One region of the Pseudoalteromonas sp. APC 3691 genome, then DNA from elsewhere that is predicted to be linked to it. Evidence: predicted binding sites of a transcription regulator. Region 1 holds the regulator's gene; each other region holds the start of a gene.

The links. Region 1 encodes sigma-54, which starts transcription at its own class of promoters, with help from an activator protein. Its sites were predicted from a motif close to GTTGGCACGNNNNTNGNNT; they were not measured.
Region 2: QL998_RS01160 (EF-hand domain-containing protein) is a predicted target of sigma-54. The motif match lies at 973-991, and genes of this name have one in related genera.
Region 3: QL998_RS16450 (TorF family putative porin) is a predicted target of sigma-54. The motif match lies at 2,803-2,821, and genes of this name have one in related genera.

What each region holds. Positions count from the first base shown of each region.
Region 1 covers NZ_JASDCB010000007.1:83,617-93,824, reverse strand. The annotation lists gene QL998_RS04135 (TIGR03899 family protein) at 1-452, opposite strand, end outside; gene QL998_RS04130 (SRPBCC family protein) at 421-1,002, opposite strand; gene QL998_RS04125 (YgiQ family radical SAM protein) at 1,441-3,618, shown strand; gene QL998_RS04120 (protein disulfide oxidoreductase) at 3,812-4,363, opposite strand; gene mgtE (magnesium transporter) at 4,420-5,778, opposite strand; gene QL998_RS04110 (HPr family phosphocarrier protein) at 5,911-6,183, opposite strand; gene rapZ (RNase adapter RapZ) at 6,226-7,071, opposite strand; gene ptsN (PTS IIA-like nitrogen regulatory protein PtsN) at 7,090-7,542, opposite strand; gene hpf (ribosome hibernation promoting factor) at 7,547-7,834, opposite strand; gene QL998_RS04090 (RNA polymerase factor sigma-54) at 7,861-9,360, opposite strand; gene lptB (LPS export ABC transporter ATP-binding protein) at 9,430-10,155, opposite strand; gene lptA (lipopolysaccharide transport periplasmic protein LptA) at 10,152-10,208, opposite strand, start outside.
Region 2 covers NZ_JASDCB010000002.1:61,608-71,815, reverse strand. The annotation lists gene QL998_RS01175 (EF-hand domain-containing protein) at 1-19, opposite strand, end outside; gene QL998_RS01170 (calcium dependent protein) at 29-265, opposite strand; gene QL998_RS01165 (hypothetical protein) at 452-679, opposite strand; gene QL998_RS01160 (EF-hand domain-containing protein) at 704-937, opposite strand; gene QL998_RS01155 (HAMP domain-containing sensor histidine kinase) at 1,268-2,725, shown strand; gene QL998_RS01150 (hypothetical protein) at 2,727-3,272, shown strand; gene QL998_RS01145 (sigma 54-interacting transcriptional regulator) at 3,275-4,624, shown strand; gene QL998_RS01140 (DUF1543 domain-containing protein) at 4,633-5,133, shown strand; gene QL998_RS01135 (hypothetical protein) at 5,152-5,379, opposite strand; gene QL998_RS01130 (multifunctional CCA addition/repair protein) at 5,512-6,762, shown strand; gene QL998_RS01125 (hypothetical protein) at 6,768-6,932, opposite strand; gene pdsS (proteobacterial dedicated sortase system histidine kinase) at 7,214-9,352, opposite strand; gene pdsR (proteobacterial dedicated sortase system response regulator) at 9,352-10,041, opposite strand.
Region 3 covers NZ_JASDCB010000061.1:11,270-21,477, forward strand. The annotation lists gene QL998_RS16430 (AsmA family protein) at 1-462, opposite strand, end outside; gene QL998_RS16435 (hypothetical protein) at 695-1,114, shown strand; gene QL998_RS16440 (helix-turn-helix transcriptional regulator) at 1,123-1,323, shown strand; gene QL998_RS16445 (hypothetical protein) at 1,479-2,642, shown strand; gene QL998_RS16450 (TorF family putative porin) at 2,920-3,606, shown strand; gene QL998_RS16455 (hypothetical protein) at 3,661-3,996, opposite strand; gene QL998_RS16460 (Bor family protein) at 3,993-4,304, opposite strand; gene QL998_RS16465 (M1 family aminopeptidase) at 4,488-8,066, opposite strand; gene QL998_RS16470 (ABC transporter ATP-binding protein) at 8,076-8,957, opposite strand; gene QL998_RS16475 (nitroreductase family protein) at 9,145-9,822, shown strand; gene QL998_RS16480 (metalloregulator ArsR/SmtB family transcription factor) at 9,815-10,123, opposite strand.

The DNA.
Region 1 (10,208 bases):
GCTTCTCGCTGTGTCATATGTTTTAAGGTTTGTAGGCTTTTAATTGAAAACGTACCAGGGTTAAGTGTTTCTCCTGTTAAAATTTTTGCCCATAAAATTTGCATTGATTCATTAGAAGTATCTTCACACAGCGCTATAAAATGCTCTACCCAATCAACATCGGGCTGTTTACTACTTGCTACATCAGGGCAAAACCCCATAGCCATTGCTAAAATTGACTCTATATTTTGTTGTTGTTTAATAAGTAATAAATCTTGGCGTTTTTGAGCGCGAGCTAAAACAGAGTTTTCACTGTTAATATGATAAAGCGGCTTAATTTGGCCCTTAATATCGTAACTTTGCTCATTAGTAGGTAGTACACCATTATTACCTACTTTTGTTATAGGGTAACCAAGTAAGGATTCGATGATGTTGGCAAGATTAATTCTCGCCTGTGCTGTCTTGACTGTCATGGCTGTGCATTGTCCTTTGTGAATGACTAAGCTGAGCAACAGTTTTAAGGTTATTTAATCCCAGAGACACTGTATTGCGCAGCACATACTCGCTCAAAATTGCGGTGTAGCCAGATATTAAAGGAGTGGTTGTTTGCCCTTCAATGTTACATATTAAAGTAACAATACCGTTTTGCTCACTAAAATTAAATGTTCCTCTGATAATATGTTCAGTATTTAAAAGTATGTTAAAGCTGATCTTATTTTGGCTTACCGAAGTTATGATCATTTCACCATAACCCCATTTCCCTTTCCAAGACTGATGAGCCCCTAAGCCAGAACTGGGTTCGCCCAAAGAAAAGCGTATGCTGGAGTCTACTTTTTCCCACGGAGACCATTTTTGCCATTGACTAAAGTCGGTGACAAGCGGCTTTACTACTTCTATATTTGCATTGATTTCAATTGTTTTATTCACACTATAGCTTTGAGGGAGTATCAGCCCTGTCAGTACGAGTACTAATAGTAATAACAGTACGCCTTTAATTAATATTTTTAATAGCTTAATAAGCACACCTTTATTCGTTTTTTGAGCTGAAATACAACAACTTTTATTAATGGACTATAGTATGAATTAGATTATAAACCAAAAATAATTTATTAATTGTTACTTAGTTGCATGAATACTGTTAGAGCTATATTTTTAATGAAGCTATGAAATAAATACACTTGTTGAAAGTTTTGATTCTACATTTCTTGGTTTTGTAAAATGAACCAATAAGATGTGAAGCATAGAATCAGTAAAATTGCTTAAAGATTTGGGGAGTGTTTTATGTATGCATACTTATTTTAAAAATCGAACTTATAAATAAACGCTTAAGAAAGGCTATTTTTATTATTCAAGATAATGAACGATTTAGAATTTAAGGCGCGATATGCTTTGACTACTTTGTATATATAAACAATTTAGTAGGGTATAATTCGCGCCTTTTGTTATTCTACGGCCACAATTATGAGCACACTCAAAGCTAAGCGCGCCTTATTTTCATACCCTAAATACTGGGCTGAATGTTATGGCACCGCGCCATTTTTACCAACTACACGTGAAGAAATGGATGCACTTGGCTGGGATAGCTGCGACATAATAATAATTAGTGGCGACGCGTACGTCGATCATCCTAGTTTTGGTATGGCGGTAATTGGCCGTGTACTTGAAGCGCAAGGTTTTAGAGTAGGTATTATCGCCCAGCCAGCATGGGACTCTAAAGATGCATTTATGGAACTAGGCAGACCGAATTTATTTTTTGGTGTAACAGCTGGCAACATGGATTCGATGATTAACCGCTATACAGCTGAAAAGCGTATGCGCCACGATGATGCTTACACGCCAGATAACGTAGGTGGTAAACGTCCAGATCGCGCCGTAATGATTTACTCGCAAAAATGCCGTGAAGCATACAAAGGAATACCAATTGTTATTGGTGGTATTGAAGCGAGTCTTCGTCGTATAGCTCATTACGACTATTGGCAAGAAAAAGTACGTCGTAGTATTTTGTTTGATGCAAAAGCTGATATTTTAATTTACGGTAACGCAGAGCGTCCGTTAGTTGAAGTTGCACACCGTATTGCCGCAGGCGAAACAATGGATACTATTCAAGATATTCGCGGCACGGCTGTTATCAGAAAAGAACCTTTACCAGGTTGGCGTGGAAGTGACTCCACCGCTATAGATAAAATTGGTAAAATTGATCCAATTCCAAATCCATACGGCGCTGATGATGTTGGCTGTAGTAAATCTGAATTTAAACAAGCCGGTATAGATTTAAAAGCAGAAGCTGCAAAACCGATTATGGTTCAGCCTGCGCGACCTAAGCCATGGGAAAAAACTTACGTTAAGTTACCTGCTTATGAGCAAGTAAGTGTTAACAAACCTTTATACGCCCACGCTTCGCGTATTCTACATCAAGAAACAAATCCTGGTTGTGCAAGAGCACTGTTTCAGCGACACGGCGATCGTTCTATTTGGGTAAACCCGCCAGCATACCCATTAGAAACACATGAGATGGATGCTGTGTTTGGTTTACCGTATCAGCGTATTCCTCACCCAAGTTACGGCGACTCTAAAATTCCTGCTTACGACATGATAAAAACGTCAGTTAATATTATGCGCGGCTGTTTTGGAGGTTGTTCGTTTTGCTCAATTACGGAGCATGAAGGGCGTATTATTCAAAGTCGTTCGCAAGAATCAATTATTGAAGAAATTGAACAGATTAGAGATAAGGTACCCGGTTTTACTGGTGTTATCTCTGATTTAGGTGGCCCAACGGCAAATATGTATAAACTGCGTTGTACTAGCAAAAAGGCAGAAAGTACCTGTAGACGTTTATCATGTGTGTATCCTGAAATTTGTAAGCATATGGATACAGATCATACGCCAACAATAGACTTATACAAAAAAGCACGTGAAGTTAAGGGTATCAAAAAGGTATTGATTGCTTCTGGTGTTCGTTACGACTTAGCTGTACGCGACCCGCGTTACGTTAAAGAATTAGTAACGCATCATGTAGGTGGCTACTTAAAAATAGCGCCAGAGCATACAGAAGATGGTCCATTATCAAAAATGATGAAACCAGGTATGGGGGCGTACGATCAATTTAAAGAATTATTTGATAAGTACTCTAAAGAAGCCGGTAAAAAGCAGTATTTAATTCCTTACTTTATATCTGCTCACCCAGGGACAAAAGATGAAGACATGGTAAACATGGCTTTATGGCTTAAATCAAACGACTTTAAGCTTGATCAGGTACAAAATTTTTACCCATCACCGATGGCTAATGCGACGACTATTTACCACACAGAAATGAACTCTTTACGTAATATAAAAAACAATACAGAAGTTGTTCCAGTACCTAAAGGTGCTCGCCAACGTAGATTACATAAAGCTATTTTACGCTACCATGATACAGCAGGTTGGCCGATGATACGTGAAGCACTGCGTAAAATGGGTAAAGCTAATTTAATTGGTAAAGGGCCTAACTGTTTAGTGCCTGAAGAAGGGCGTGATGAAAAAGCAGGTAAAGGTGGCAGTAAAGGCGGACGTCCTGCACTAACGCGACATACCGGTTTTAGCCAATTTAAAAAGGCAAACACTAAACCAAAAGTAGGCGGTAATCGTCAAAGTACACGTTAGTGATTCAATCTATTAATAACTAGTAGATTAGTTTAATTTAATTACGCTAAGGGTTTTTAAACTCTTTTAATGCGTAAATTAAGTAAACCTTGCTCTTTATTGGCTATATTATTGTAGGTAATAAAGAGCGAGCTTTTAGAAACGCCCCTTAAGATAGCGCGTATTTAGAGCCTATATATTTCTAGTTAGTTTTTTAAAACGTTGATGCTAACCACAAACGTAATTTAAGTGACCATAACGGCTGAATACCTGTTAGCCCTTGCGTCATTTTATTATCTTTTAAAATTATATAGGAAGGCGTGACTTGCCCCTGCCAATCGGCAAATATCTCACCGTGTTGATCGTTGACAGTGGTAAAACTGTAGCCTTGCTCATTTAGATACTCATGTAGTTTTTGATCAGAACCTGATTTTATTGCGATGCTCACCACAGGGTAATTATTTTCGTTTGCGAGTTCGTTTATAGCAGGGGAGGTAATACTGCAAACAGGGCACCAAGTTCCCCAAAAATAGACAAGTGTTGGTTTATCTTGGCTCATTGCTGCTAGATCAATGTTTTGCTCTTGATAGCTGGTTAATTGCAATTGAGGGTTGGCTGGCATGACTGGTTGTCGCCACCAATTGGCTGCAGTATAAATGATGAAAAATATGAAACCATATATCAACACACTTTTTAATATTGATAAGCCTTTTTGTTTTGGCGTTTTTTTAGGTGTGTCTTTTTTATTTTTGGTATCCGTTGTCATAGTTGCAGCTTTACTCTAAGTGTTTTTTACTTTAGTTATTTGCAAAAGTTTCTAATTTAAACCAGCAACCAGGTAGCAGTACCTAAAAAGGCGAATATACCCACAATGTCTGTAATTGTAGTTAAAACTACACTACCTGCAAGAGCGGGATCTATATTCATCTTTTTAAGAATAATAGGGATACTCGCACCAGCAACACCTGCCACCACTAAGTTCATAAACATAGCGAAGGCGAGTACGCCACCAAGCATAAAGTCCCACTGCCATAGGGCAATAACACCTGCTATTAACAACGACCATAAAACGCCGTTTAACGCGCCAATAGCAAGCTCTTTCATCATTAAGAAACGTTGGTTAGTTTGATTAATATGACCTACCGCAATACCACGAATAACAAGCGTTAATGATTGGCTACCTGCAACACCACCCATAGAAGGGACAATGCCGTTAAGTACTGCCAAAATAGGGAGCACATCTAAAGTACCTTCAAAAAAGCTAGCTACAAAAGCAGCTGCAAGTGCAGTTAGTAAGTTGACACCTAACCAAACTGAGCGTTTTTTAGAGCTTTTTAGTACTGGCGCAAAGGTATCTTCTTCATCATCAAGACCGGCTAAGCCCAATAAACTATGCTCAGCATCTTCTCGGATTACGTCAACGATGTCATCGATCGTGACACGACCAAGGAGCTGATCGTTATCATCGACTACGGGGGCCGATATCCAATTATGACGTTCAAATAATTGCGCGACTTCACTTTCATCCATTGAGATTGGAATGGATTCACAATCTTCATCCATTAAATCGCGAACAATCTTTTCTGGCGGGTTAGTTAATAATGTACTCAGCGATAAAGCGCCTATAAAGCAGTTATGCTTATCAACAACGTACAAGTCATCGGTACCTTCTGGTAACTCGCCACGTAGCCTAATATACCTAAGTACAACATCAAGCGTAACATCAGGGCGAATGGTCACCGTATCGGTGTTCATTAGCGCGCCAGCAGAACGCTCTTGATATGACAGTGCTTGTGTTGCACGTTCACGGTCTTGAATGTCCATCGCGCTAACAACGTCTTTATAAACGGTGTCCGGCAGACTACGTAATACTTCACCTAAGTCATCGTGGCCCATATCTTCTGTTGCGGCTGCAATGTGCTTAGGTTCCATTTGGGCAATAATGCCTAAACGAACATCTTCTGAGAGTTCTTCAAGAACATCACCCTGCACATCAGGATCGACCAATTGCCAAAGCAGTCGGCGAATTTTATGCGGTGATGATTCTAATAATAATGCGGTATCACAAGGAGCCGTTTTTGCGAGCATGCGCCTAACTTGAACAAATTGACCACTATTGAGTGACTTCGTCACCTGTTTTAGTTGCTGTAGTGGGTAATCTTGTTCAAAAGCTTCAGGCATTGGCGTCCTTTATAAATTGTTATATTACTTTATGGGGGGGAGGTGAGTTAACTGGCGTTACTAACCTATCTATTTTATATATCTGTTTTAATTGAAGCATTAGTAATGCGAATATTGTTTTTATAAAACAGGTTATTCTTGTTCATTAAAGCGTTGTGCTATTAATTCTCCAACAGCGTGTAAAGCTTGCTCAGAATCAGGGCCTTTACAAACAACTTTAACTTCTTTTCCTTGGCTACTTTCAAGTAACATTAGTGCAAGTACGCTATCGCCTGCTGCTTCTTTGTCATCTTGGAATAATGTGATTGTCGCATCAAATTGTACTGCTAATTGCGCAAGCACAGTAGCTGCTCTGGCGTGTAAGCCTAATTTGTTTTTTATTAAAAAGGTATCTTCACAATGCATAACTTACTCTACCTAAGCTGAACAGGTGATTATTCAGCTATATTATTTTTCTTGCTCGCGATGGCGAATTTTTACATTGGGATGTGTCATTGCGAAACTTTCACCGATAGTTTGCGCTAAATACACAGAGCGATGTTGCCCGCCTGTACACCCAATAGCAATGGTTAAATAACTGCGGTTATTTCGTTCTAAATGTGGTAACCACGTTTGTACAAATGTTTGAATTTGCCATGTGAATTTTTGCACTATGCTGTGATTAGCTAAATAGTCTTTAACCGGTTGATCTAACCCATTTAAAGGCTTTAACTCTGGTTCCCAGTGTGGATTTGGTAAAAAGCGTGCATCAAATACGTAGTCTGCTTCTTTTGGTATACCGTGTTTAAAACCAAATGATTCAAATGTGACAATCAGTTGCTTATCTTTTTTACCTAAAATCTTTTCACGAATAGATTCAGCGAGTTGATGAACACTTAAATCAGTCGTATCTATCATAAAGTTGGCGCGAGTGGTTAATACATCAAGTAATTCTTTTTCTTTTTTGATGGCTAAATCAAGGGGCAACGAGTCTATTGATAGTGGGTGTAATCTGCGTGTTTCAGAAAAGCGTTTGATCAATGTCTGATCGTCGCTATCTAAATAAAACAACGTAGGGTTTGCAAAGCCAGGCAAGTATTCAAGAATATCGTTAAATTCATCTTGTTCTTTAGGGATGTTGCGCACATCTATGCTAACAGCAATTTTATCGTAGCTATCAGACACACTGCGAACTAATGAAGGTAGTAGGTTTACTGGAATATTATCTACGCAATAATAACCTAAATCTTCTACAACGCGCAAAGCAACCGACTTTCCAGAACCAGAACGGCCGCTTATGATAATTAACTCCATTTAACACCCTTTATAAAACTATGATTGATCGACAATAACTTGGTAAAGCTCAGTATCAGATTTTGCACTGCGTAACTGTTTACAAAAATCTTTGTTGTTTAGTTTATCAGCAATGGTTGCTAGAGTCTTTAAGTGCTGCTGGTTATCGCCATCTGGTACGATGAGTGCGACAAAAATATCAACAGGGCGATTATCGATTGCATCAAAGTTTATTGGAGTTTCGCTAACGAGCACTAAAGCCAAAGGCTCTTCTGCACCGCTCATTCTTCCATGAGGAATAGCAATGCCACGCCCTATACCTGTACTACCTAATTTCTCTCTGCTCATTAAAGCATTAAGAATATCTTGTTGCGGTAAATACGGAAGTTTGTCGTGAGCAAGTTCGCTAATGAACTCTAAAATTCTTTTTTTGCTATTAAAAAGGACCGCAGCTTTGCTGCAGTCCTGGCATATAAGTGAACTTAATTTCATCATATTAGTGTCGAGCAAGCTTCTCTTTGTGTTTGATTACTTGGCGATCGAGCTTGTCGATCAACGAGTCAATAGCGGCATACATATCTTGATGTTCTGTAGAGGCAAATAGCTCAGCACCGCTTACGTGTATTGTGGCTTCTGCTTTTTGATTTAATTTTTCTACATCGAGAATGACATGAACATTATTAATATGATCAGAGTGTCTTTCAAGCTTCGCAAATTTAGTATTAATATAGTCTATTAGTGAATCGGTTAATTCTACGTGACGACCAGTTAAGTTTAGTTGCATAAGCATTACCCTCTTAGTTTAGCGTCTTAAATCAGACTTTTACGCTGATTTGACGGTGGAATAGCAAGAGATTCACGGTATTTTGCGATTGTACGTCTTGCTACTTTAATTCCTTGCTCAGCCAATATATCCGCTATTTTGCTATCACTCAATGGTTTTGCTGAGTTTTCTGCTGCGATTAATTTTCGGATAAGCGCACGTATTGCTGTAGATGAACATTCACCACCGTTTTCAGTACTTACATGGCTTGAGAAAAAATATTTAAGCTCAAATATACCACGGGGTGTATGCATGTACTTTTGAGTAGTCACACGCGAAATTGTCGATTCGTGCATTTCTACCATTTCAGCGACATCATTTAAAACCATTGGTTTCATGGCTTCAGGGCCATGTTCAAAAAAGCCTTGTTGTTGCTTAACAATACAATTAGTAACTTTTAATAGCGTGTCGTTTCTACTTTCTAAGCTTTTAATAAACCATTTAGCTTCTTGTAAATGTGAGCGAATAAACTGGCTGTCGCCACTTGATTTTACAGTGCGAGACATTGCCGCGTATTGGCTATTAACACGAATTTTAGGCATGCTATCTGGGTTTAATTCGACAACCCAGCGGCCTTTAATTTTTTTAACTGACACATCAGGAATAACATACTCAGATTCTTCCCTTACAATAGTATCTGCAGGTTTTGGGTTGAGAGTATGTATTAGTGTCATCACTTCTTTAAGCTCTTCTTCTTTGAGCTTAGTTTTTTTCATTAATGTACGATAGTCGCGAGCTGCTAATAGATCAATATGCTCGGTTAAAATCATTTTCGTTTCATTAATGTAAGGTGTTTCTTTATCAAATTGATTAAGCTGAATACACAAACACTCTTGTAAACTACGTGCAGCAATACCAACAGGATCAAACAGTTGAATGCGTTTTAATACGGCTTCAATTTCATCAAGTTCGACTTCGTTATCATCTTCGTTTTCTTGATTAAAGCTTTCTAAAATCTCTTCGCAGCTTAATGTTAAAATACCTGAATCATCGACGGCCTCTACAATCGCAATAGCGATGGCTTCATCGGTAGGGCTAAATGGCGTTAGTTGTAATTGCCACATTAAATACTCATGGAGCGTTTCAGTAGAGGCGCCTTGGTATATTGATTCGTCTTCAGGCATTGGACCTGATGAGGCTGCAGGAGCGGCACTCATGTACTCATCCCAACTAACATCCATAGCCATGTCGTCACTTAGCGTGTCTTTTGCAAGTGCTTCACCAGTATCTTGTTCATATTCGCTCGGAGCATCATCAGCAGATGCGCTAACAGTTATGTCATCGGTATCAGCTTTTTGCTCGTTTTTACCAGCAGCGTCTTCAGAATAGTCTGCCTCTTCAACCTCTAATAGTGGATTACTGTCGAGAGCTTCTTGTATTTCTTGCTGGAGATCCAATGTACTGAGTTGCAACAAACGAATAGCTTGTTGCAACTGTGGAGTCATTGTAAGTTGCTGGCCCATGCGCAGCTGTAGTGATTGCCTCATGTATCTCTAACAATCCTTTTATGTTGTTATAATTAATACTAGCAGATGCTTAAAGACATGGCGTAAATGTTACAGCCTAAATTGCTCGCCTAAGTAAACATCGCGTACTGTTTTATCATTTAATACGTGTTCTGGAGTACCTGATGCAATCAGCTCCCCATGAGAAACAATGTAGGCTTTTTCACAAACATCAAGGGTCTCTCTTACGTTATGGTCGGTAATTAATACTCCAATCCCACGATTTTTAAGATGTTCTATTATTTTCTTTATATCTAATACCGAAATAGGGTCAACACCGGCAAACGGTTCATCCAGTAATATAAATTTAGGATCGGCTGCCAGCGCACGTGCTATTTCTACACGACGACGCTCTCCACCCGATAATGCCATACCTTGGCTATCACGAATGTGTTGTATGCTAAATTCATCTAATAAGTTATTGAGCGTGTCTTCTCTGGCTTGTTTATTTAGTTCTTTGCGCGTTTCTAAAATGGCCATTAAGTTTTGATAAACAGTCAGCTTTCTAAAAATCGATGACTCTTGTGGTAAGTAGCCTATGCCTAATCTAGCACGACTATGCATAGGTAAAAGAGTAATATCGTTATCATCAATAGATATTTTACCTTTGTCGCTAGGAACAAGCCCTACAATCATATAAAAAGTCGTTGTTTTACCAGCACCGTTAGGGCCAAGTAAGCCAACTATACTGCCAGCTTGTACTTCAAGGCCGACGTTTTTTACAACTTCACGACCTTTATAGCTTTTTGCCAATAGTTCTGCTTTTAATGTGCTCATGGTTGACCTTTATCGCCTTTTTTACTTTTTTTAGTTTCGATCGGTACTAAAAT
Region 2 (10,208 bases), on a different contig from region 1:
TATAGCTAATACTTTTCATACAAATCACTTAGTAAAGGTTGTTAGTTAGATAACTTTTAAATTCGACTAGCGAAATTTGGTTATCTTGGTTTTTGTCCCATTTTACAAAGGTGTTTAAAAGTTGTGGTTGGGGATCAAGTTCGTCGTGTGTTAAATAGCCACTTTTGTCGCTATCTAAGTGATCAAAGCGTTGCTTTACATCAAGTGCCGCGGCATCAAAGCTTAATAGCATTAAAATGCTTATAACAAGGGGAAGTATCTTCATGGTGTTCCTTCCAAAAGATGTAATTAAAGTTTGTGGCTAAAATAAAGTGAAAAGGAAAAAGCACTTGCCGTAATTTAACTCCCAACATTAAATCCTTTTACACACTCCCTCAGGGATTATGGCAAATGCTTTTAATTCCAGTTTACCTATAACAAGCTTAAGTAAAGCTTAATCAGTAATTACTCATTAAGGTTTAAAGCTTTCAAATTCTTTTTTTGAGACTTTTTCATCACCGTCTTCATCTAAGTCGGCAAATTGTCTCATTACTTCCTTATCTTCCTTTGCTTCTGCAATTGATATTTGTCCGTCCATGTCTTTATCTAAGTGGGCAAAACGCACATTTGTTGGCGATGCAATTACAGTGGCACTAATTGCTAAAAACATTAATGAAAAAGCGGCTATAAGTTGTTTCATAATCACGTTCCTTATTAAATGAGTTTATTGAATAAATTTTTTGAATTCATCTAGCGACAATTGCCCATCTTGATTAGTATCAATTTGAGAAAAATTCTCGTGTAACACAGCATCTTCACCTGCTTCGGCTTCACTTAATGTGCCGTTACTGTCTTTATCAAGTTCGTTAAAAGTCGCGTGAACGTCCATTGCGTGTGCATTAGCGCCTAAAAAGCCTAAAGCCAGTAATGATGAAATTACTAAAATGCGTTTGTTCATAATTATTTCCTTATTGATTAAAGTTATTACACCTGTTACAAAAATGGTGCCAATAATAATTATTGATATTTTTCAATTGGTTATTATTTTTTCTTTAAGCCAGTGAGAAGTTTTTACTGGGTTTATTGTAATTTTTGTGCGCCTTTTGCAACATTATTTAATGGGGTTAAAAGGGAGTTTATTAAAATCAACGAGTTACGTTGTCTCTATTTGGCGACACATTGTTTTATAGTGCTGGCTGTTAATCGTATTAAATATAATTGCTGGTTCAGCTAGTGTATAAGGTAAGCACTTAATAATAGAGCGCTTAACTTAAAAGGACTAAACGAAATGCCAGCAACCATAGCTAAAAAATACCAAGCAATGCTTAACTGGCGGCCTAATTTAATTGGGCAATTTGCAATGAGTATGCTGCTTTCGCTACTTCCGCTTTCTATAGTGGTGATCGTATTTTTAAATTCGCTTAATAAGCAATTAGCGGTTACTCAAAGTATTGTGAGTAACAACTACCAAGTTACTAAATCGTTTAACACTTTAAAGCAAGAACTCAACAGTCTTGAACGCGCCACTAGGCAAAACTGGGTATTAAAAAGTGAATCGCTAGATAAGCTTATTGTCGATAAATGGCAATCATCCCTACAAAGCATTGATGAACTCAAATTTGTAAACACGAATAAAGAGTATATCAACCAATGGCAACGCTTATATACCACCTTACAAACCGCGCATGTAAAACTCGTTGAGCAAAAACAACAACAAGCTGAGCTATTTGTGCCAGTGAGCGATTTAATTGCTGAACTTACTTTATGGTTACGTGATAAAAACGAAGCGCAAATTACCAATAACCAAAATGAGCTTACAAGCCTGCAAGCGTCATTTATAAACTGGTTGGTGGCACTTATTCCACTGACTTTAATTGTTGGGGGAGGCTTTTTATGGCGTATAAGTGGGCGACTAAAAGGATTAACTACGGTTATTGATAAGCTTGGGCAGGGGCATTGGCAGCAAAAAATATCTGTGAAAGGTTCAGCTGAGCTTGTTGAGCTAGGAGAAAAGCTCCAATGGGTGCAAGAGCAGCTTCATATGCTTGAGCAGCAAAAAGATACTTTTTTACGCCATGTAACTCATGAGCTAAAAACGCCGCTTGCTTCAATGGTTGAAGGCACTGATTTATTAACTGATGAAATAGTAGGTCCAATTACTGCTGAGCAAAAAGCAGTGCTTGAGCTCATTAGTCAATCTATGGTGCGCCTTCGCACAATGATTGACAGTTTATTGAGCTATAATGCTATTCGCAGCAGTAAAGATAGCTTAAGCGAAGTTGAATTTAGTCTTCTTATTAATAAAATTAATAGCCATTTTGAGCATCGCTTAACTGCGCGTCAGCAAGCTCTGCAGTGGCAAAATACTTTACCTAACAAACCGCTTGCTTTACCTAGTGAGCTTATTGAGATGATTTTAATTCAGCTTATTTCAAATGGCTTAAAATTTTCAGACGATAAGCAAAGCGTTACTATTAATTTAGCGCTTGAGCAAAACCAGCTTTGTATCGTTGTACTTGATAAAGGCTGCGGTATTAAAGAGCAAGAAAAAACTCAAATTTTCAGCGCATTTTATCAAGGTAAACACAGTAAAAATGTTACGCTGCAAGGCAGTGGGCTGGGCTTAACTATTGTAAAAGAGTCTGTTGAACAGCTAAGAGGTACACTTACTGTTGAACATAATGAGCCACATGGTTGCCGGTTTTCAATTAAAATTCCCATAACAAAAAATCTAGGAGTTAATTAACATGCGCTTGCGTTTAATCGCTATTTTATGTGTGCTCAGTAGCAGCATGGTTATATCTGGTTGTGAAATTAATAATGGGCAAGAAGAGCGTGTGTCAATTACACCTGCACCTGTGGTCGATACTAAAATAAAAAACGACAAAAACAGCAAACCAAGCCCAAAACCCAGACCAAAAATAGAACCTAGCTACCCTCCAGCAGAGCAAGTTATTGCATGGCACGCTAATCAGTGTGGCGGATTTAAATTGGTGCCAAAAAAAGATATTTTTACAGGCGAAAACGATCTTAAACGCTTTTTTAAATTTATGTGCTTAAACATAAATGATGATCCAAATACGGTAATGACTAAGTTGCTAAAACTCGATCTTGCTTACTTTTGGCCAGATGATATAAAGCAATATTTATGGCTTCAAAAGCAACAAGTGACTATGCAAATAAATGCTAAAAAAGAGCAACAAGCACTTAACAATAAAATGCAAGAAACCCTCTCATCGTTAGCAACAATTGAGCAGCAGCTTTTACTACGAGAAGAAACTAAGGAGCAGTAACTATGGCAGCAACTAAAGTGCAAGGTGCAAAAGTATTACTCGTTGACGACGACGCTAGCTTATTAAAACTGCTCGCTATTCGTATCGAATCAAAAGGGTACGAAGTAACGACCTGTGAAAGCGGCTTAACCGCACTACAAATACTTAAAAGCCAAGTGTTTGACGCCGTAATAACCGACTTGCGTATGGATGAAATGGATGGCATGGCGCTGCATCGTCAGTTGCAAAGCCGCTACCCTGCATTACCTGTCATTATGATGACAGCGCACGGTTCAATTCCTGATGCAGTAGAGGCAACTAAGCAGGGCATTTTTGCATTTATAACTAAACCTGTAGATAAAGATGAGCTATTTGACAGCCTTGCTAAAGCGATAGAAATTCACGGTGTTAACGCTGATGAAGCCGCACCTAAAAGTAATATAGTTACGCGTAGCGGCACAATGCTTCACTTGCTTGAGCAAGTAAAACTACTTGGGCCAACACAAGTTAATGTATTGATTTCGGGGGCTAGTGGTACAGGTAAAGAGCTACTCGCACAGGCGATTCATCAACATAGCCATGTAAGTAACGGACCTTTTGTTGCAATTAACTGCGGCGCTGTACCAGGGGAGCTTTTAGAGTCCGAATTATTTGGTCATAAAAAAGGCTCTTTTACAGGCGCAATTAAAGATCACCAAGGGTTGTTTCAACAAGCTGAGGGCGGCACGTTATTTTTAGACGAGATAGGTGATATGCCACTTAACTTGCAGGTTAAGTTACTGCGCGTATTACAAGAAAAAACAATTCGCCCGGTGGGCTTTCAAGAAGAAATAGCAATTGATGTACGCATAGTGTCGGCTACACATAAAAATCTTCCTGAAGCTATTTTAAACCAACACTTTAGAGAAGATTTATACTACCGTTTAAACGTAGTTAATTTAAAATTACCGCCACTGTGTGAGCGCCGCGAAGATATAAGCTTATTAGTACAGCACTTTAGTGCAAGCATTGCTAAGCGCATGAAGCAAACTGAAAAACACTTTGCAAGCGATGCTATGCATGCGCTTGTGCGTTACGACTGGCCAGGTAATATCCGCCAACTACAAAACGTAGTAGAGCAGGTTGTAGCATTAACGCCAAGCGATGTTATTTCAGAGCACTTAGTGTTAGCAGCGCTAAATAGTAACGAAACAAATGTAGAACCATTATCACTAAACGACGCTAAAAAAGAGTTTGAGCGCGACTATGTAATTAACACTTTAAAAATGGCAGGTGGTAACGTAGCCGAAGGCGCTAAGCTTGCTAAACGTAACCGCTCAGATTTTTATAAGTTGATTAAAAAGCATAATATTGATGTTGATAATTTAGGTTAAGGAAAAGCATGCAGTTATTTATGGTTTATTTAGGTGGCCGGATTCGAGGTTGCCACATTGAAATGCATGATATTCGTTTTGTTGTAGGGGAGAATATAGAGCAAACCTACTCAAAGTTAAAAAGCCAGTGGGTAGGCGACAGAAGTAGTGTTCACATGGATAGTTACATGGCAATTAATCATATTGATGGCTTTAAAGTAGAAGTAGTCGATAGCTATGTGGAGCAAAATAAACAACTCTATTTTGTAAATTTAGGCGCTTACAGAAGTGATTCTATGGCTGAGCAACACGACTTTGCGTTGTATGTTGCAAGTAGTAGCCATGAAGCTAAAGAGCGTGCTAAAAACGATTTACTTGCAGGCCTTAGCCATATTCATAAAGATGATTTACATGACGTAGACGATTGCTTTGCCATTGATTTACTCGATAGCCAGCTAAACATTAAACTCACGCCCAGCGGTATATCGCAGCCGATAAAGCCAGACTGGTTTGGCTACCACGTACTTTAAATCAGCCAAAAAGCAGGATTAAGAGTCCTGCTCGTTTTGTTCATCCTTTTCGCTTTTAGCCGCCATTTTAAACGCCACAATAACCAATCCAAACATAGCAAACGGCAGTGCTGCTAACATGTATTCAACCATATTACTGTCTTGAAAATTTGCTTGTAGTAAAAAGTGACCCGCCACACACATTAAAATAACCATTAATAAAATGGGTAGTAACATAAGTTCTTTTTTTGATGAATGGTTTTTCATTAATTGTGAGGCTATAGCTGAAAATAATGCGCCATTGTAATGAGCTTACTTGAGCTTGGCAAACACCGCAGAATTTTTTAATTAATGTTATGATTAACATCAAACAATTTTATTAATGTTTATGGGAATAAAGTGAAAAGTAACTTAAAACAAGTTTACCTCGTTGGTGGGGCAGTTCGCGACAAGCTGCTAAATATAAAATCAAAAGATAACGATTATGTAGTGATTGGTGAAACGCCAGAAACAATGCAGTCGCTAGGTTTTGTACCAATAGGTAGCGATTTTCCGGTTTACTTACACCCAAAAACAAAAGAAGAATATGCACTTGGGCGTACAGAGCGTAAAAGCGGCAAAGGCTATACTGGCTTTGTGGTTGATGCCAGCCCAACGGTAACGCTCGAAGAAGATTTAGCAAGACGCGATTTAACCATAAATTCAATGGCGCTTGATGAACACGGTAATATTATTGACCCGTTTAATGGCCAAGCTGACTTACAAAATAAAACACTGCGCCACACCACTGAGGCATTTGTAGAAGACCCTGTTCGAGTACTGCGTATTGCCCGTTTTTTAGCGCGCTATGGCAGTGATTGGCGTATTCACCCAAGTACGTATGCATTAATGCGCGAGCTTAAAAATAAAGGTGAGCTAAATCATTTAGTACCTGAGCGCGTGTGGCTTGAAACTGAAAAAGCACTGGGTGAAAAGCACCCTGAGCTTTATTTTGAAGCACTGCAAGGCTTAGGTATTTTTCCAGAACTTGAGCGCATGGTTAACGTACCGCAACCGGCAAACCATCATCCTGAAGGTGATGTATTTGTACATACTATGCTGGTACTTAGGCGTGCAGCCGATTTAAATTTTAATTTAGAAACACGTTTTGCTGCACTAACCCATGATTTTGGAAAAGCGCTTAGTTTTAAAAAATATGGAAACCTACGTGGGCACGAACGCGAAGGTGTTGCAGTTATTGAGGCGTTTTGTGAGCGCTTAAAAGTGCCTAACCGTTTTCGCGATGTTGGTGTACTCACCAGTGATAATCACACCCTTTGCCACACGATTGACCAGTTAAGGCCGCAAACCATTCACAAGCTAATAGTGACTAACTTAAATGCGTTGGTACACCCAGAACGTTTTATGGCGTTTACCCAAGCATGCCAATGCGATGCACAAGGGCGTGGTGAAACACTTGTTGATAAGCCATACCCGCAAGCAGCTAAACTGCGAGCAATTCATACTGAACTGCAAAAAATGGATAAGAAACAAGTAGTGCAAAATGCACTTAAAAATGGCAAAAAAGGCCCTGAAATAGGCGAAGAAGTAAAACTTGCAGAAATAAACTGCATTAAAGCATTTTTAGAACATGAGAAGCCCCAAGCGTAATAAAATTAGACTAAGTAGTGCGATACGCCTTGGTTTTTAGTCGCGTCGTGCTTTCTTAGCTCTTTGTAATTGGTGTTTTTTGGTTTTACCTCTTCAGACTTGGGTTTTTTAGAGGGCCTGTATAAGTCAAAAATAAAGTCTAGTTCTTCACGCTCTAGTGATGGTTTCATGAGTATTCCTTCAATTTAATACTTTAATATGATGTAGGGTATGGTCATTCGACTGAATTAAAAGTGAATAGTTACATTTGAAGTTGTACTAAATTGTAACTGGCAGGTTTTGAGGGGTGAGAGGGGTTTATTTGTTAATTTATATGGAGTTAAGGTAAATTAAAGTAACTATTTTTAACTAAAAATATACAGCTGAATTTAATTTATTGCGTAATTACTATTTGCATATAATGCTGTAGCTATAAATATAACGGTACAAATATAATGGTAAAAATACAGCCTTAGCCAGTAACTAACGGCAGCGTTACGGTAAATACGACACCATCACCTTGCTCGTTATTTTGCGCTGTTACACTGCCTTTATGGTAGTCGCACACCAGCCTTACAATATAAAGACCTAACCCCAAATGTGGCTGTTGCTGCATTTGCTGACTACGTACCGACACCATAGAGTCAAAAATATGTTCAGTTAATCCTTCGGGTAACGCGGGCCCTGTGTTACTCACTGTTAATATTGCTTTATTTTCGCTCTGCTTAAGGCCTACATTAATAGCCGTATTGGCTTCACTAAACTCCAGCGCGTTATTAATAAGCTTATCAAGTAGCTGAGCTATAAACTCCGGTGCACCTTGCATAGGTAATTTGTTTTGGCATACATCAAGCGTAAATAGCTGGTGTGGGTAAGTAAGCTGATAGCCCTGCATGCAGCCATTTATTACTTTTTGTAAATCAAAAGGCTCAGGTTCGTTGCTTTGAATACTTTGTTCAAGGCGGGTGGCTTCGCTCATGGTGGTTATTATTTTACCTAAGCGTTCAACTCCTTCGCTGGCGCGATCGAGATATTTTTGGCTCAGCTCGTTTTGCGGCAAGCTTTGTAAGTTCTCGAGTGACGAGCGTACTACGGCAACCGGCGTGCGCAGCTCGTGTGATAATCGCGACGACATATTTTCTAAGTAATCGGTATAGCCACCAAGTCGACTAACAATGTTTGAAAAACTACGAGACAGATCGCCAATTTCATCGTTAGCATCGCTGTAATTAATACTGCCGGTAACACGCCCTTGTGCATCAATTGCTTGTTCAGCAGTATCGCGCAGTCGCCTAATTCGGTTCGATATACGCGAGGCAAAAAAGAACAAGGTGACAGTACCAATTAGCATTACGGCTAAAATAACGTTGAACAGTTTTTCGAGCGATTTATTACGTAGCGTACGTACGCCGTTAGTGGTTTCCTCTGCTATTACTGCACCAATTACTTGGTCTTGGATCCAAATAGGGTAAGCGGCCGATAAAATAACAGCTTTGCTGTCGGGAGTTAAGCGCCAAGACGATGCTGGTTGCCCTTTTAATGCTTTAGCTAAATGTGTGCCCTGCATAGAAGCTACATCGTGCAGGGTATCTAAAAACTCATTTTCGGGGCGCGTTAATATTTTATAGTAAATTGGGTGCAAGTAATTTTGCTCAAAGCGCTGCCACCAAGTTTTAGGTGCTTGGTTAGCAAGCCCATCAGCCCATACGCCATCTGCATTTTGAATAGTACCCGATTGTGCAAGTACGCGATGATGGTTATCAACTACCCAAATGCGGCTACCACTGTGGCCCATGCCTTTTAAAATACGGCTAATTTCTGGGGAAGGTACGAGTACCGAGCCTAAATCGTTTGGGTTATTTAAGTTTGAGGTCGACATTATTTTAGGCTCTAACAACGCCTCTTTATTATCAACATCAACAATGGCAAAGCCAAGTTTGTTGCCCAGCATGTTAATAGGAAAACGCAGCTCTACGTTATAACCAGATTCGGTACTTTCAAAATAGCCCTGGATTTTAGTAAAAGGGGCTTTGGTTTTTGCATCAAACGCATTAACCCAGCCGTTTTGGCGTGGCGCAATAATGTAAGTATTAAACTGGCCGTCAGGCGTTTTTAGGCCAATTTGTAAATAATCGTTATTAGTAATGCTTAAGCTATTTTTAGCGCGATAAATAAGGGTATTGTCGGTGACTTTAAATGCGGCGTATAAGTAGTTATCAAACTTTCCCACCATATGATCAAACGATAAGTCACTGGCTTGATGTTTGTTATCTGTTTTTTGTAAGTAGCGCTTGTCGTAATGCCAAAATAGCGGTTGGTAGTTGTCCCAATCGTTAAGTTTACCGTCGAGCTGAATAGGATTTTTAAGATTATAAGCGTATAAATCGCGGCCTTTTACTACTTGGTCTAAAAAGTTGGTTTGCTCGTCAAATAATGCGGGGCGCTCATGTAGTGCAGTAGCAAGTGCGCGAGTAGTGCCTACGAGGGTTTTTTCTTGGCCTTGGCGTAAAAACTTTTCCATTTCCCATACGTACTCGTAGCCAAGCCACGGCAGCAAAAACAAAAAACATGAAAGTAATATAAATTTACTGCGCAGACCAAATCGTAGCATTAGTGTTGTTCCCACCGATAGCCCATGCCATACACGGTATCTATGCAATCAAAGGCGCTGTCGAGTGCTATAAACTTTTTACGGATACGTTTTACGTGTGAAGTAATGGTGCTGTCGTCTACATAAATTTTAGCATCGCTCATTAATTCGTTACGGCTTTTAACATGGCCTGGTCGCTGGGCGAGTGAATGCAGCATCCAAAATTCGGTTACGGTTAAATCAACTAATTGTTGTTGCCAAAATACCTGCATACGTTGTGTGTCGAGCGTTAATTGCCCGCGTGTTATGAGTGCGTTTGCATCAGCGGGTTGCTCAAGTGCTTCCATTCGGCGAAACAGCGCACCAATACGTGCAGCCAAGTGAGCCAAGCTTATGTCTTTTGTTAGGTAGTCGTCGGCGCCCATGCGCAGGCCGCATACGGTATCTATTTCGCTATCGCGGGCGGTTAAAAAAATAATAGGCAGTGTTTTAGAAAGCGATCGCAATGTTTGGCACAGTAAAAAACCACCATCTATTTCATGGCCTAGGCCAATATCAACAATGGCTAAATCGGGCAGGGCATTTTTAAATTCAGCTTCTGCGCAAGCGCGATCGGCAAAGCCACTTACTTGGTAGCCCTGTCCGCTCAGCATTTCTATGTAGTTTTCGCGGATTGCGGGTTCATCTTCAACGATGGCTATTTTTTTCATCTTAATCATTATCCTATCGGCTCTGCTGTGCACTATATCGAAGTTTTTAAGCTAAGTACGCTTAAAAAGGCAATTGCCATTTTTTTGCCACAATTGCTCAGCAGTTTGCCATTTTTGATCCCCTTTATTGCCACTTGAGCTTGTTTTAATACACCCATCAAAACAAA
Region 3 (10,208 bases), on a different contig from region 1:
CTCAATATCAAAGTTATCTGGAAGCTTTATCGCTTCACCTGATTGGCTTTGCTCTTTAGGTTGCTCTGCAACTGCATCAAATAACTGCCAATTAGCTTTACCATTTTTGTCAGTTTCTAATAGGATATTTGGTTCGTTTATCACAAACTTATCTAATTTAAACTCACCACCAAATAATGAAAACCAAGGTATGTGTACAGCAAGCTGTTTCATACTCGCCATATCGGCGCGCGAACCTGATTCCATATTTGCAAAATGCACGTCGTTAAGTTCTAACTTTAATGCAGGGAATACGCTAAGTGTTTTATCACCTTTAATAGTAAGAGTGCGCCCAGTTGTTTGTTCTACCTGTTCTGAAACTTTGTTAAAAATAGTATCAGTAGGGATTAAAAACGGTGCGGCAACAATTAGTGCTATACATAGTAAAAGTATTACACCTACAATTTTAAGTAAGGTTTTCATGATCGTCCTTTCAAACGTGCAAATAATGTTCTTATCATAGCGAGTGTTAGCCTTAAAATCATTGTCGTTCTGATAAAAAAGCTTTTTATTAGATATTACATTCCCATCCTGAATCGCCCCTGAAACATTTTGATACCTTTAGGTTACAAATAAATATTAACCCAATGAAACCTTAAGGTTACATTGATACCTTAAGGTTGCATATTGTAAAAATTTTAAAAGGAAATGAGCTATGTCTAATTACGATATTAAAAGTGAAGAAAAATTTATGGGCCAAAATGCATGGTTTTCATTATTCATGGGGGTCACTTTATTAATCATTAGTGTTTACCCAATGCTTAATCAAACATCAGCCCCACTATTGTTTTTAGGAACTGCTGCTTTTTTAGGTTCATTCTTTATGTTTGTGATCAGAGGCGGGTTTACATGGAGAATGAAATACCACCTTACATATAAAGATGAGTATTTAAATACCATCGACACTATTGCCTATAAACATGTCGTGCTTGGCTTACTTTTTAGTATGGGTGGCGTGTACTTACTCTCCGATACTCTTGCTTTAGAAGTATCTCACAGCATGATGGCTACATTTTACCTTGCTGTAATGAGTTTAATATACGGCGTATCAATTCTTTGGCAAAGCAAAAATTAGGAGCAAAAGTGCAAAATAAAATTGCAAAATACCGCAAAGAAGCAGGCCTTTCTCAACAAGACTTGGCTGATCTAATTGCGGTTTCACGTAAGACTATTAGTACAGTAGAAACGGCACGATTTACCCCTTCGGTAATAATTGCTCTAAAAATAGCAAAGCATTTTAATACCTCAGTTGAAAGTCTCTTTGTACTAGATAAAAATGATTGATACATGTTAAAGCGTTAGTCTCATTCTATTAGCAAAAACACCGATTTAGCTACTTCAATTACAACGTATGGAGGACAGCGCTGTTGTTATTAACGTAATTGCGCTAAAATAGACCAGCAAAAAAATATATATCTAAACCGGAGATTCTACAAGGCATGAAAAAACTGCTAATTTCACCGTCAAAAATGACGCTAGGCGAACAAGAAAATCAAATCTATCAGAACATTCTGAAGCAATCTTCAGAATTAAGCCTTAACCTTATGGCCGTGAAAGTAGAAAACCACCCTGATGATTTTTTACCTTGGTGTTACGAATTGCTAAGTGCAAGCAGAGATCGTATGAACTACGATTTACTAGAGCCGCAGCAATTACCAGTACTTAAGAAGCTACACGATCAGCTTATTTCAGCTATCAGCTTTTTACAGGTTAAAACTTTACGTATTGCTCCGTGGCCTGTAGTAAGTGTATTTGTAGAACAACACAAAGACGTTATTGCTCTTGATGAACAGCTTCGCTTAGTAGACTACATTAAAAGCATTCGTGAACAATCTCTTAAAGATATGATTCCTGAAGACTTACTTGCGTTTAGCGGTAAGCACATGGCATCACTTGATCCAAGCACATACAACTTTGACGTTGAATGGTTTGCATCTACAAAGAGTGCAAAGAGCTTCCATCAAATGCTTGGTGATTTACCAGGTGCTTTTGACGATGCACTAGTGAATATTCCACTTGAAGGTGATATTACTCAATATGAGTATCAACAATTTGTTGCTGCTTATTCAAAAATATTTACCGACAACAACGAAAAACCAACACTTGCGCCTGCAACACGACTGCTTGCAATGCGCCGCCCTGATTTATTTACTCCGATTACAAATAATCGATTAGATGCATTATGTGGTGCCCTTGGTGTTTCTAAACTTAAAAATAGTGATTTTGAACGTTACTGGCAAGATATCGTAAAAGGTATTCAAGCTATGTCATGGTACAAAATGGCTAAACCTAGTAACGAGTTAGAAGAACAATTGGTTGCTATTAAAGCATTAATTCCATGTTTCTTTCACTACGCTGATGCTAAAACACCAGATAACTCTAACTACATTAAACTGCTAACCAAGCCTAAACGTACTACAACTACAACAGGTAAAACTCAGCGTAGAGGTAAAGAGTCTGCAGAAATATTAGTAGACCGTGCACTTGCTGCTGACGATATTCCTGAACACATTCGCAGTAAACGTGATTCAATTGTGAGTGAAGTACAAAAAGGTCGCAGCGTAAACGAAACAATTAGCCTTATGCGCACTATATTCGGTTAAAATCTTCTAATTTAGCCGTACTTTTATGGTGCGGCTAGGTTAATTTATGCACCAGCAATGTGCGCAACATCTTCCTTCATGTTATATCCCCATCCTATTCATAAAATTCAAGCTCATGTTTTTAATAAATAAAAAATAATTTTTAATAAAAAATAATGAAGCTGGCACATACAGTGCAATTATCCCGTTAGTTAAACAATAAAAAGCCGTCAGCCTAAAGGTTCCGAATACATAATAAAAACCTTGGCGAGCAAAAATCATATAACGGGAAATGGACATGCTAAAACTAAAAAAAACCATCGCTATAAGTGCTATAGCATTAATGGGCGCAACATCTTTAACGTCAACAGCCGTACATGCTGAAGTAACAGCAAACGCAGCGGCAACATCAAACTACTTATGGCGTGGTCAAGAGCAAACTGGGGGCGATGCAGCTATTTCAGGCGGTATTGATTACGCCAATGAATCGGGCTTTTATGCAGGTACTTGGGCTTCAAATGCATCGTGGGCAGATGAAATGACCTATGAGCTTGATTTATACGCAGGCTTTGGTGGCGACATTAACGAAAGCGTTAGCTACGATGTTGGCTATATTTATTACGCTTACCCAGATGCCGCTTCTGAGGCTGACGCAGATTTCTCTGAAATTTACGGTAGCATCAGTGTTGAAGGCTTTACATTTGGTGCTTCAGTACTTGCAACATCAGCTGCAAGTGGTGATGGTACAGACTTTGGTGATTCACTTTACCTGACAGCTGATTACGGTTTTGCTGTTGGCAGTAACGGCACTGAAATGGCACTTCACTTAGGCCACTACTCTGGTGACTTTATTGGCGATGATAATATCTTAGATTACGGTGTATCAATTTCGAAAGATGGTTTCACTTTTGGTTTATCTGATACAGATATGGATGATTCAGATATTAAAGCTTACGTTGCTTATTCTGTAGACTTTAATTTATAAGAAAGAATGTGTTACTTGCTGCAACACGAAGGGCCTTTTGGCCCTTTTCTTGTTTTATAGCTGTTTTGCTTTAAATGGTACCTTATTACATTGTACTTCTACTGTTTTAGGGTACCAAGCTGGGCCGATTTGATTCCCAACCACCTCAGCTAAACCATTAGTAAACGATTTATACGTATGAACGCTTTGCCACTCCCCTTGTGGGCAATGTGTTGTTAAATCTAACGGCTCTGATCCCTCGTACAACGCAAGTGCAAAATTATGATGCCACCGTGAGCTTTTTAGTGCTTTATTGCTTACTTTGCTCTGCATACCGTTATCAAAGTAAATATTTGTACATCCAGTTAAAATAATTAGTGTGCAACCGGCTGCAAATAACTTGATGCTCATAATGTCTCCCCTAGTACTTGCTCTTGGCACCACACTTTAATGGTATGGGGCGAGTATATTCCAAGCGTAATTAAACTCAGCGCTCCATCACTAAACGTTTGTTGTGACTGCATTTGAATAACCGGTGTATCTAAGCAAACTTGTTTTACATCTACCCGCTGCTCACCCACTAATCCCCATAAATAAAATGGGCGGCTATCCTCGTAGGTCGCTTTACTTGTAATTTTTGCGATAGCTTGTGGCTGAATGGTTACCGCAGAACAAGCACTGAGGCTTAATGCTATCGCCCCTATAATTAATGGTTTCATACTCTTCCTTATAAACTAAATACCAGTAAGGTAACTTTATAAGAGAACATAAAATATTAGCGTAAAAAGCTGTGGGGAATATGTAGAAACGCTATGAAGTTTTATACAGTTTATTACACATAAAGGCCGCATAAATGCGGCCTTTAAAGTAGTCAACTTAAGTGGTTAGTAAATAAATAGACGTTAGAATTTAGCTAAATTATTTTTACTGTCTTTGTCGACCAGCTTAATGTAAGGATCTACCCCCGCAAATAATGGTTTTTCTTTTACTTTTAGCTCAATAGTATTGGTACCAGACACTATTTGATGCTTTTGCGAATAAATAACAAAGTCTTCAGCTAGTAAGTTTTCAGGGTCGTCGCTAAATAATGCAATATCAATTAGCTCATCGAGCGGCTGCTCTGTTTCTTCACCTTGTCCATCGGCATGCTGCTTAGTTGCTTCAACGCTCAGTGTTACCTTATAAAAACCTTCGCTATCAACATCATCTGTAACCGACACTTCTTTCATTTCAAGCTCATAAAGCGTTATATATTTAAACTGATCATCAATAAAACGTTGTTCAGCTTGTGTTGCATCTCGCTTTAAATAACTGAGTAAATCAAGTGTGGTTGGGTATGGCGTTGATTGGTATTTAAACTCATTCAAAAACGCTTTAAGTGCGGCATTTAAGCGTTTTTCGCCTAAGCGGTCATACAAAGCCATCATCGCAACTGAGCCTTTATTATAGTGAAGATACAGCTGACCCTGCGTTTTATATAGCGGCATTTCTTCAAAGGCTTCACCTGTACGGCCCATTAAGTATTTATCTAGCTCGTACTTTAAGAATTTACGAAGCTTCTCGGCGCCAAAGCGTTTTTTTAGCACCATTAGCGCACTGTATTGCGAAAGTGTTTCAGAAATAACAGCACTGCCCTCTACATTGGCCCCCGAAACTTGATGCCCCCACCATTGGTGCGCAACTTCATGTGCGGTTACATAGTAAGGTAGGTCAACTTTATTCTCATCTCTTAGGTCTGTAATAAAACCAATACTTTCAGAGTAAGGCACCGTATTGGCAAAACTTTGCGCAAACGAGCGATACTTAGGAAATTCAATAATACGTAACTGCTTATGCTGATACGGGCCAAAGGCTTGCGTGTAGTAATCTATTGAGTCTTGTACCGACTCAATCATGCGGTCAACATTCCATGCATGATCTTTGTGGTAGTACACCTCAATATTTACACCGTTATGCTCAACTTTTTTACTTTCAAGCTCTGCCGAAAGCACAGAGTAAAAGTTTATAATTGGAGCATCCATTTCATAAACAAAAGTACGGCGCCCGTCTTTTACACCCTCACTTTTTAAGTAACCTGGTGTAATAGCAAATTGTGACTCATCGGTGGTTACCGTTGCCTTATAGTTTATAAAGCCATTAGCAGGCCCAAACTCATTTTGCGTATAATAGCGGCTGTCTTCTAGTTTATGTGCGCGCTCAAGTTCGGGTAAATCGTGCTTGCGGCGCTCATATTTATCGGCAATTTGAAAATACTTTTGATAACCAAAATTTGGTAATAATTCTCCATTATTTACAAATGTCCCGTTGTGCACGAGTTGAGTATCAGATCTTCTATCAACAAAACCGTCGTGTTCACGAGAAACAGAAAGCTCACCTTCGCGTACTTCATTAGGCATTAGCGGTTGTTCAAACTCAAACCATACCATGCCAAAATCGGTTAAACGCTCTACTATTTTTCCGCCCGCCATTTTTACATCCCAGCTTTTAGATTGGCTAGGCTCGTTGATTAACACACGGGTTATTGGCTCGTTTGCGGTATTGGTAAACTTAATTTTAGCCACGGCATTTAAAGCACGCTTTTTAGGATAAATATCAATGTTTAAATCAACATCAGTTATTATAGGCAGTGGCAAGTCTTTGTATTGTGAAAACTCTTGCTCATACCTTACTTGTAGCGCTTCGCTATCATCACTTGTTACAAACTCGTTGATTACACGGGTGTTGTAATAAATGTTATAACCCGCGCCCACAAATACCAATAAACTTATAACGGCTGCAATCTGGCCTTTTAAAGACATGTTGTAACGTACTAAAGATAAACGAGTACGCAATGTTTGCGACGGGCCGCGATGCCATAAAGCAAACCCTACAATAGCTAAAAACACACTCAATGCCCCCCAATATAGGGTATACCAATGCGCGCCTTGTAAAAAATGTCCATAACCGTTTATATCTGAATACGGTACGCTACTGCTTTGCGAAAAATGATACATATGATGCTCAAACCCGTAAGCACCCATTACCATTTGAGCAATGTAATACAAAATAAATAAACCCATACCTATGTATTTATTAGGGCTAATTATTTGTAAAAAGAACGCCAATATAGCCATCATAATAAAAGGCAGTAATGTAAGGTAACCCAACCTAAATAAGTATTGGCCAAGCTCTAGGTTAAATTGCCCCTTAAACAGTTGCACTGCAATGGTAAACATCATGCCTACTAAATAAAGACCACAAACTGCAGTGATTAACGCAATAATTTTAGATACCCAAAACACACTGTTATGCACCGGGAAACTGTCAACAATATCACCCATACCACTGTGGCGTTCTCGCCAAACCAGCTCTGCGCTGTAATAAGCAATAATGATAAACATAAACAAAGCGGAGGAGTTTTGAATAATGCCCACCATGTTTTGTGTAAGCGGCCAATCTGTTGTGCCATACGCGCCAATAGGCGCAAAGAGTGGTGCGAGTAACATAGTAATACTGACACCCGCTAAAATCATAAAAGGGGCACTTAATATAACCTGCTTAAGTTCAAATAAGCTGCGCATTACTAATTGCGATTGCGTATTTACCCCTTTTGACTTGTAATTTTTAGCGCTGCTAATAAGTGCTGCTTGTTTATTTTTTACAAACGTTGAGACAGCAAATTGCTTTTTCTGTTTTTTACTTACTACGCGATTACCTAACTTTCCGAGGCCAAAAAACATCGCTAAACTTATTGCTACCCATAAAATACGGTTAATTAAAAAATCGCCCGAGAGCGTTAACACTTCGGTATTTTTATCACTTACAGTCCAGTAACGGGTTAAGTCAATTAACGAACCGAGGCCGAATGGATCTGCGTAAACAACAATATTCCTAAACGCTAAATCATCAAAATAGATACTCGCCAATTGGTAGGTTATATAAATCACTACGGCCGTTACATATACCGCCATCATGGTTTTAAAATAGACCGCCACACTATTAAAAATAGCACTGAGTACCAGTAAGCTGGGTATTGCTAAATATAAAAAAGGCGCTGCGTAATATATAAACTTATTAGGGCCTACTAGCTCACTATCAAGCCAGCCAACCAACAAGCCAAATTGAGATCCCAAAAACACGCCTAATGGCACAGTTAAAAAAACAACTAGCACAACCAAGTAAGCACCAAAAAAACGTCCTGATTGATAAACAAGCGGGTTAACGGGCTTACTAAACACCAGCTCATCCATTTTGGTCTCGCTGTTGCGAATCGCTGAGCTTGCGACAAAGTTAACCACTAAAAACATAGCAAGCGTACAAAAGGTAACCGTTAAAACCATAATGGTATAAGGCGAGTTCATATGAACATTAGCCCCACCTAGCGGAAACTTACTACTGGAGCTTATAAAAAACGCCATAAAAAAGAAGATTAACGACGTCACATAAAACGAAGGCTGGCGCACAAAGTAGCGCAGCTCAAACGCGAGCATATTAAAAAACATAACGCCTCCTTATGCTACTTGGCTGTTACGATGATTAAGCAGAGTAGAAAAATACACATCTTCTAGGTTTGCGCTGCTGAGTTCAAAACCTTCAGGGGCTTCATTGGCTAATACATGTAATATGGTTTGCCCAGCAAATAAGCGTTTTGAAATAACAGGTAATTGTGGCTCCAGCTCTTGCGCTTCTTCTTGGCTCATGGCTTTGCGCCAAATTTGTCCTTGGAGTTTATCGGTAAGGGCAATTGGGTTGCCCTCTAATAGTATTTTGCCGCCGGCCAGTACGGCCATGTTTGGGCAAAGCTCTGCTACATCTTCAACGATATGGGTCGATAATATAACGACTTTTTGCTCACCTAAGCTTACTAACAGGTTATGGAAACGATTACGCTCTTCAGGATCTAACCCTGCTGTTGGTTCATCAACGATAAGTAAGTCGGGGTCGCCTAGTAAGGCTTGTGCAATACCAAAACGCTGGCGCATACCGCCCGAAAAGCCACTTACCGCTTTTGAGCGATGTTGATATAAATTAGTATGTGCAAGTAATCCTTCAACCGACTCTTTACGCTCTGCTTTATTATGGATTCCCTTTAAAACAGCCATATGGTCCAGTAAGTCGTAAGCACTAACACGCGGGTACACACCAAAATCTTGCGGTAGATAACCCAAACGTTGGCGCAGAGCCTGTGGGTCTTTAAAAACATCAATACCATCAAAAGTGATTGAACCCGAATCAGCCGACTGCAGTGTTGCAATGGTACGCATTAGCGATGATTTACCTGCGCCATTTGGCCCAAGTAATCCAAACATCCCTTTGCCGATAGATAAATCAACACCTTGTAGTGCATGTACGCCATTATCGTAGGTTTTAGATAACCCTGTTATTGATAGCATTTTTACTTCCTTGAATATGAGTAATTATTTTTATAATGTTTTATACCACAAGGAAAATAGGAACATAAGTTACTTGCTGGTTAAATTTGTAACAATAAATAAACATAATTTAAACTCATAACACTTGCCTGCACTGTATTCACTCGGTATAAAAACCACATATACTTTTTATAAGAAGCGAAAAGCCATGCAAGATCACCAAAGCCAGCCGTTAAATGACTTTATAGAATATCCACATGAAGAAATGCTAAATCGTGCTAACGAGTTTTTACAAACCAGCCAACGCCGCCATAGCATTCGCAGCTTTAGCGATCGCCCAGTACCAAAAAATATTATTGAAGCATGTATAAAAGCAGCTGGCACAGCACCAAGTGGAGCGAATCATCAGCCTTGGCATTTTGTGGCTATAAACAGTAGCGATGTAAAAAAACAAATAAGAGAAGCCGCAGAAAAATTAGAGCGTTCTTTTTACGAAGGCAGAGCAGGTGAAGAATGGTTAGATGCGCTAAAACCGTTAGGTACCGACGCCAATAAACCTTATTTAGAGCATGCACCTTGGCTTATAGCTGTATTTAGTCAAAAAAAGGGCGGCGTAAGCAGCGATGATAAAAATACGAATTATTATGTGCATGAGTCTGTTGGCTTAGCTACCGGCTTTTTAATTCAAGCTTTGCACCGCAGTGGTTTGGCAACCCTTACTCATACTCCAAAGCCAATGAGTTTTTTAACCGACATATGTAATCGCGATAAAGATAACGAACGCCCATACATGCTACTTATTACAGGCTACCCAAGTGATGATGCAACAATACCTGCTCATGCACTGGATAAAAAATCACTCGATGAAATAGCTACGTTTATTTAGTATTTTCTTGTCGGCAAAACCACTCATATAGCAAAGCAATGATCGACTCAACTTTTGGATCGGTCAATGAGTAATAAATAGTGTGCCCTTCTCTGCGAGTAGCAACCATATCTGCCTTGCGTAAACTTGCTAAATGCTGAGATAACGCTGACTGTGCTAAAGGTACATTTTTATTTAGCTCACCTACACTTTGCTCACCTTGTAATAAACTACATAAAATCATTAAGCGATTTTTGTTAGCCATTAATTTTAAAAACTGTTCGGCTTGCTCTGCGTTGACAGCTAGTTGTTCAATATTCATTTTTATTATTTCTCTTTTTGATACCTTTTTAAGTATAGACTTTTACATTAGTAGGTTCTAATATAATTAACATTAGACTTTACTA